2 regions of the Pseudonocardia nematodicida genome follow, and region 1 is predicted to be linked to the other one. Evidence: riboswitches for the same ligand, from Rfam matches in the RefSeq annotation. Region 1 holds a riboswitch; the other holds the start of a gene.
What was found. Region 1 has a riboswitch for cobalamin ahead of WIS52_RS28405 (hypothetical protein). Riboswitches for the same ligand answer to the same signal wherever they lie in the genome.
Positions count from the first base shown of each region.

Region 2: it holds a riboswitch for cobalamin, as region 1 does, so the genes downstream of both, WIS52_RS07540 (ribonucleoside-diphosphate reductase subunit alpha) here and WIS52_RS28405 (hypothetical protein) in region 1, are expected to answer to the same signal.

Region 1 is NZ_JBEDNQ010000014.1:143,797-147,661, forward strand. It holds gene WIS52_RS28395 (cobalamin biosynthesis protein) at 1-354, shown strand, start outside; gene cobA (uroporphyrinogen-III C-methyltransferase) at 539-1,759, shown strand; cobalamin riboswitch at 1,785-1,954, shown strand; gene WIS52_RS28405 (hypothetical protein) at 1,992-2,375, shown strand; gene WIS52_RS28410 (DNA polymerase IV) at 2,409-3,865, opposite strand, start outside.
Region 2 is NZ_JBEDNQ010000003.1:41,357-45,221, forward strand. It holds gene WIS52_RS07540 (ribonucleoside-diphosphate reductase subunit alpha) at 1-1,288, opposite strand, end outside; cobalamin riboswitch at 1,406-1,671, opposite strand; gene WIS52_RS07545 (hypothetical protein) at 1,829-2,206, opposite strand; gene WIS52_RS07550 (hypothetical protein) at 2,338-2,703, shown strand; gene WIS52_RS07555 (ABC transporter substrate-binding protein) at 2,834-3,865, opposite strand, start outside.

The DNA of each region.
Region 1 (3,865 bases):
CCCGGGACGCCGGCGTCGGCGGTGCGGGCGCTGCTGGACGACGTCGCGGTGCGGCACGGGCTGGATCTCACCGGGGCGGAGGTGGCGACGCTGGACCGGCGGGCGCGGGAGCCGGGGTTGTGCGCCGCCGTCGCGCCGGTGGTGCCGCGGGGGTACCCGGCCGCCGAGCTCGCCGCGGTGGCGGTGCCGTCGCCGGATCCCCGGGTCGCCGACGCGACCGGGACGCCGAGTGTCGCCGAGGCGGCGGCGCTGCGGGCGGCTGGCCCGGATGCCGAGCTGGTGGTGCCGAAGACCACGGGGGACGGGGTGACGGTCGCCGTCGCCCGGCCACCGGGGTCGCCCGCGACCGGCTGAGGCGTTCCGGCCGGTGGTGTGGGGTTGGCCTCCCGACGCTTCGGCCCCGCCCGCCCGGGCCGTTATCCTCGATCGTCGCCGCCGGGCGGGATCCGGTGCGGCGCCGCGGGACCCGCCGTCGTGACCCGGGAGGCCGGGAGCGGCAGGCAGCCGTCCGGGTGCGGACCCCGGGAGAGGAACGTCGTTGAGCGCGCAGCACGAGCAGTACCTGGCCGGTCTGGACCTGTCCGGCCGCCGGGTCGTCGTCGTCGGCGGGGGACAGGTCGCGCAGCGCCGGGTCGCCCGGCTGATCGCGGCCGGGGCGGACGTCGAGGTCGTCTCGCCCGAGGTCACCCCGGCCGTCGAGGGCATGGCCTCCGCCGGTGAGATCACCTGGACTGCGCGCGGCTACACCGGCGGCGATCTCGACGGCGCCTGGTACGTGATCGCCGCGACCGACGACCCGGGCGTCAACGCCGCGGTCACCGCCGAGGCGGAGCGCTCCCGGACGTTCTGCGTCCGCGCCGACGACGGCGCGCTGGGCACCGCGGTCACCCCGGCCACCGGCGGGTTCGACGGGATGACCGTCGGGGTGCTGGCCCGCGGTGCGCACCGTCGCTCGGCCGCGGTCCGGACCGCGCTGGTCGAGGCGCTGGCGGCCGGCGTCGTCGACGACTCCGCCGAGCCCCCGCAGCCGGGCGTCGCGCTGGTCGGCGGCGGCCCGGGCGACCCCGAGCTGATCACCGTGCGCGGGCGGCGGCTGCTGGCCCGCGCGGACGTCGTCGTCGCCGACCGGCTGGGCCCCCGGGACCTGATCGACGAGCTCTCCCCGGACGTCGAGGTCATCGACGCCTCCAAGATCCCCTACGGCCGCGCCATGGCCCAGGAGAAGATCAACGAGCTGCTCGTCGAGCACGCCCGGGCCGGCCGGTTCGTGGTGCGGCTCAAGGGCGGTGACCCGTTCGTCTACGGCCGCGGGTTCGAGGAGGTCCAGGCCTGCGCCGCGGCCGGGGTGCCGGTGACCGTCGTCCCGGGGATCACCAGCGCGTTCGCCGCGCCCGCCGTCGCCGGGACGCCGGTGAGCCACCGCGGGGTGGCGCACGAGATCGTCGTCGTGTCCGGGCACGTCGCGCCCGGTGACCCGCGCAGCCTCACCGACTGGCCGGCGCTCGGCCGGATGCGCGGCACGATCGTGCTGATGATGGCGGTGGAGCGGATCGGCCGGTTCGCCGACGTGCTCGTCGAGCACGGCCGCGACCCGCGGACCCCGGTGCTGATCGTGCAGGACGCCACCACCCGCATCCAGCGCTCGGTGCGCACCACGCTGGCCGCGGCCGAGCAGGCCGCCGCGGAGCAGGAGATCAGCCCGCCCGCGATCGTCGTGATCGGCCCGGTCGCCGGGCTGGAGGCACCGGTCGGCGGGTGAGTTGACCCGCGCCGTCGCGCGTGATGGGCTCTCCCACGACGACGGTGCAGGAAGCCGGTGCGAGTCCGGCGCGGTCCCGCCACTGTCACCGGGGAGCGCCTCCCCATGTCACGGCCACTGCCGCACGCCGGTGGGAAGGCCGGGGAGGGGTGTCGATCCGGGAGCCAGGACACTGGCCGTCGTCGCACGGTTCCCATGCTGTGAGGGCGCGGACCCTCGAGGAGGACACGCGATGTACGACGACGCACGCCCGCTGCTCGACGTGCTCGGCACCGGACCGGACGACGACCCGTCCGGCCCGCCCGCCGAGTACCTGCTGGCCGAGGCCGACACCGTCTTCACCTTCGGCCACGGCCCGGAGTCCGTGGCACTGTTCTACGCCGAGGCCTGGCGGGTCGAGCCGGTCCCCGCCCGCGACGCCGTCGCCCGGATCGCGGCCTGGGCCGCCGGGAGCCCGGCGGGACGCGCGGTGCTGGTGGCCGACGGCGACCCGGCCGCCGACGTGGCCCTCGGCGCCGTGCTGGACGGCCTCGGCCGCGCCGTCCCGGCGCTGGCGGTGCGGGCGCCCGCCGGTGCACGGGTGACCCGGCCGCACGGCAGCCCGCTGCCCGGCTGACCCCGGCGTTCCCCGCCCCTGTCCCGAGGTGTGTCAGGGCTGCTCTGCGAGGTCGGCCGGCCGCCAGCTGAGCAGGGGGTCGGCGCGGCACAGGTCCGGGTCGGCGGCGTCCAGGGTGCGGGTGCGGCCCGGACCGGTCGCCACCGTCTCGAACCGGACCGTGACCCGGCCGTGCCCGGCGCCCTGCACCCAGCCGTGGCCGTGCCCGGGATGGCGCACGTCGTCCCCGGCGCGCCACGGCCGGTCCGGATCGGGATGGTCGCCGGGCGCCGGATCGGGGAGGTCCGGGGCGACGTCGTGCTCCGGGGCCGACATCGTCGGATGGTCCCGGACGACCGGCTCCGCCCGGACGGACACGTCGGGCACCGGATCGTCCGGCTCCCCGGACAGCGTCCGCACGACCGCCGCGTCGCCGGTGCTGCGACCGCCGGCCCCGACGGGAACGGCGCCTGCCGCGGTCCCCGGCCCGTCCCCGTCGGTATCGGGGAGGTGGGCGGTGAGCGGGGCCGTCGTCCACCCCTGCGCCGAGGGGACCGCGTCGAACAGCGCCAGGGGCGGCTCGTCCCCGAACCCGGACACCGACACGCCCAGCAACCGCACCCCGCCCTCGCCGACGGCGGTCTCCGCCAGCCGCTGCGCCATCGCCGTCAGCGTGGACAGCTCCCGGCCGGCGAACGGCGTCGTCTCGGACCGTGTCGTCGTCACGAAGTCCCCGGTCCGGGCCTTCACGGTGACCGTGCGGGCGGCGCGGCCGTCGGCGACCAGCCGGCGGTGCACCGCCTCGGTGATCGTCGCGATCGCGTCGTGCACGGCGGTCATCGCGGTCAGGTCGGTGTCGAACGTGGTCTCGGCGCTGATCTGTTTCGCGGCGCCACGCGGGGCGACCGGGCGCGCGTCGATCCCGCGGGCCAGCCGGTGCAGCTCGGTGCCGACCGCACTGCCGAGCACCCCGGTGACCTCGCGGCCGTCCATCGCGGCGAGCTGGCCGATCGTGTCGATCCCGATCTTCCGCAGCGCCTCGCCGGAGACCGGCCCGATGCCCCACAGCGACCGGACCGGCAGGGGCGCCAGGACGTCGTCCTGCTCGGCGTGCGGGATGACCCGCAGCCCGTCCGGCTTGGCCAGCTCGGAGGCGATCTTGGCGATCTGCTTGCCGGATCCCGCGCCGACCGACGCCGCGAGCCCGGTCCGCTCCCGTACCGCCGCGCGCAGCCCGGTGGCGAACTCCTCGACCTCGGCCGGTCCTGCCCCGGCCAGCGACGGCGGCTCGAGGAACGCCTCGTCCACCGACACCGGCTCGAGTACCGGGGAGGCCTCGGCGAGCACGGCCATGACCTCGTCGGACACCGCCTTGTAGAGCGGGAACCGGGGCGGCAGGACGGTGGCGTGCGGGCAGCGCCGCCGGGCCTGGCCCATCGGCATCGCCGAGCGCGCCCCGTACTCGCGGGCCTGGTAGCTCGCCCCGGCGACGACGCCGCGCGGCCCGAGCC
Region 2 (3,865 bases), on a different contig from region 1:
CGTGCCAGGTCTCCAGATAGGCACACGCCGCGCCCTTGCGCTTGCCGCCCTGGTTCACCGCGACGGCGGTGTCCCCGGCGATCTTCAGGAACGGCACGACACCCTGCGAGACGCCGTTGGTGCCGCGGATGTGCGCGCCGAGCCCGCGGACCGGGGTCCAGTCGTTGCCCAGCCCGCCGGAGTACTTGGCCAGCAGCGCGTTGTTCCGGTAGCCGCCGAAGATCGAGTCCAGGTCGTCGTCGACGGTGGTCAGGAAGCACGACGACAGCTGCGGCCGGGTGGTGCCCGAGTTGAACAGCGTCGGGGTGGAGGCCATGAAGTCGAAGCTCGACAGCAGTTCGTAGAACTCGATCGCCCGGGCCTCGCGGTCGACCTCGCGGACCGCCAGTCCCATCGCGACCCGCAGGAAGAACGCCTGCGGCAGCTCGAACCGGACGCCGTGCTCGTGCAGGAAGTAGCGGTCGTTGAGGGTCTGCAGCCCGAGGAAACCGATCTGCAGGTCGCGCTCCGGGCGGATCGCGGCGGTGACCCGGTCCAGGTCGAACGTCGCGAGCTCCGGGTCGACGAGCCCGATCGCGATCGCGTGCCGCAGGTAGTCCTTCGTGTACGACGGGTACTGCTCGGCCATCGTCGCCTGGTCCGGCGTCTCGGGAGTGCCGGTGAGATGCGAGACCGCCTCGGCGCGCAGCCGGTCCAGCAGCAGGCGGGACGCGACCAGCGAGTATCCCGGCTCCCGCTCGACCAGCGTCCGGGCGGCCATGACCAGGGCCTGGGCGAGCTCGTCGGTGGTGATGCCGTCGTAGACGGTGCGGTCCAGTTCGGACAGCACCGGGTCGGCCTCGACATCGTCGATCCCGTCCAGGGCCTCGGCGAGCACCGTCTCGACCCGCTTCCGGTCGAGCGGGGCCCGGGTGCCGTCGGGCCGGGTGACGTGCACGACCGGAGCCGTGCTCTCGTCGGCGTCCCCACGGGCCTGCGCGTGCTGCTCCCGGTAGAGCACGTACGAGCGGGCGACCTTGTGGTGCTCGCCGCGCATCAGCGCGAGCTCGACCTGGTCCTGGATCTGCTCGATGTGGATCACCGGGTTCGGGTGCCGGCTCAGCGCGGCGACGACCTGCTCGGTCAGCCCGGCGACGAGAGGGTGCAGCCGGGACGACGACGCCCCGGAGCTCCCCTCCACGTCCAGGAACGCCTTGGTCACGGCGACGGAGATCTTCGAGGCGTCGAACGCCGCCTCGGAGCCGTCGCGTCTGATCACCCGGAGAGCGGGTGGGGCGGTGATGGTCACGGGCTCTCTCCTCGCGAGTCGCCGTCGGTCCGTGACCGTGCGCGAGAAGGAGACCCGGGGACACGCGTGCCCGCCGCAGCCTGGCGCCCTCCCGCGGGGCCCGGAGCGCGCGCACCGGCGGTACGCGCACCGGTGGCAGGTCTTCGGACTCACGGGCCCAGGCGCTTCGCGCCTGTGAGTACTTTTCGTTGCCGGAGCCACGAAAAGTACTCACAGGCGGCGGAGCCGCCCACCTACTGACCGTCGCTTCCCGGGAGTGTTCCCAGTGCTGTTGACGGCGGTCGTTCCCGTTCACCGCTGCGGGGCAGTCCCGGATTCGCACCGGGTTCCCTCTTGCCTCACCGGCCCGGGCGGGACGGTGAACCACCAGCACGGCCGACACTACATCTTGGGTCGGTCCCCATTGGAGGCCCCTACCTGTCCGGTTCTGGGGTCGAGATCGTCACACGCCGTGAAGGGTGCTGGTCCGGTGCGGTGGGGGGTGCGCAGTGTCGCGAGCCGACACTTGCGTGGGGTGACGATCATCGCGGCCCCGAGGGTTCAGCCGGCCGCCCGTCCGGTGTCGGAGGCTCGGGGGCCGGGCGTGAACACGTGCTCGTCCAGGGCGGCGGGGCACTCGGCCGTCCCCGGGCCTCCGGCGCGCACCCACACGCCGACCGTGTCGGCGGTGGCGACGTCGAGCACGTGGCGCAGCCACACGGGCCGCGCGCCCGCCCGCCGGGCGTCCGGGGCCGGGACGACCACGACGACGTCGGAGTCGGAGCACGGACCGAGGCACTCGCTGGTGCGCAGCCGGGCGTGGCCGTCGGTGCCCGCGGCGAGCCGGTCCAGCACGGCGGCGTGGTCGACGCCAGGGTGTCTCCGGCCCGAGCCACAGCAGCAGCCGCGGCAGACCGTCACGGCGGGGAGTGCGGGCACGGTGCGGAGGCTACGTGACACATGAGGGGCTGTTCAGGTACGAGGTGATTTCTCACGCCGCAGGTGGCGAGTGGCGGCCCGGGGTCGCGGGAACCCTCTGTGCGGCCGAACCATCTGCGAAGGGAACGAGCATGAGCCACCACGTGCTGGAGGCCGCGCACGTCGCCGCGCCCGCGGCGGTCGTCGAGAAGCTGCACGACGCCGAACGGGCGAGCACCGCCTGCGCCTCGGCGATGGCCGCGCTCGGCGGCATGGAGCGGGAGGTCCTGCTCGCGCTCGACTGCGCGGACATGTGTGCGGCGGCGGCCCGGGTGCTCGGCCGCCGGGAGGGTGACCGCTCGGTCTCCGAGGCCGCCGCGTCGGCCGCGGTCATCGCCTGCGAGGCGGCGTCGACGGCCTGCGCGGCGCACGCGGACCATCACGAGCACTGCCGTCTGCACGCGGAGGTCACCCGGGAGACCGCGGCGCTGCTCCGGGAGTCGTCGGTGACGGCGTAGGGCGTGTCTCCCTGCCCGGCGCTGCCGGGAGCGGCGTGGGGTCGGGATCCTCGCCGAGATGCACGTCAGGGCGATGTGTCGATCTCGCGAGCGCCGTGGGGTGCATCTCGGCGCGGGTCCCGGTGGCGCGTCAGCCGAGCCGGGCGCGGTGGAACCGGGCCCAGGCGGCGGTGTCCGGCCGGGCGGCCTCCACGCCGGTGAGGTCGGCGGAGATCCCGACGTGCTCGGGGCAGTCCGACCAGGCCGTCGTCGAGTCCCGCAGCAGCACCTGCGCCCGCCGCAGCGCGTCCGCGCGGACCGCGTCCTCCGGGGTGCCGGCGGCCGTGGCGAGCAGCTCCGCGACGTCCGTCCGCGGCGCCTGCTCCGCCTCGGCGGGCGGTTGCGCGATGCCCCGCAGATGCAGCGGGATCGGCTGGGCGCCCACCTTGCGGAACGCGAGTCCGCCGGCGGCGTCCGGGTCGTCCGGCAGCCGGATCTCGGTGCGCAGGCCGATCTCGTCGAGCTGCTCGGCGACCAGCGGCGCGGCCAGGTTGGACAGCGGGTCGAACGGGTCGAGCCGCAGCGGGACGACGGCGTCGCCCACCCCGGCCGCCCCGACCAGCTCGCGGGCCCGGGCGACGTCCCGTTCCACCGGCGCCAGGCCGTCCGGGTGGTGGGCCAGACCGGGCCCGTACAGGTCGTCGCCGGGGTCGCCGAGATCCAGCAGCACCCGGCGGACCAGCACCTCGCGGTCGATGCCCAGCCGGACCGCCTCGCGCAGCCGCGGGTCGTCGAACGGGGTCGCCGGGCCGTCGGGCGCGCCGTCCTCGGGGCCGCCCAGGTCGCCGCGGCCGACCGCCCCGGGTGGACCGCTGCCGGTCTCGAGGAACCGGCTCGCCGAGCCCGGCGCGGACAGCACCTCGACGGCGATCCGGCTCAGCATCCGCCGGACGCTGTGCGGGAACAGGTCGTGCGCGTAGGCGACGTGCCCGTCGATCAACGACTGGTAGCGCTGCTCCTCGTCGTCGTCGACCAGGAACTCCAGCTCGGACGACGCGGCCGGGCCGTCCCAGTGCCCGTCGTGCCGGCGCAGGATCTCGGGCGCGGTGTCGTCGACCCGGAACGCGCCGGACCCGACCGGCCGGTCCCCGCGGCCGTCGCGCACCACGCCGGTTCCCGGCGC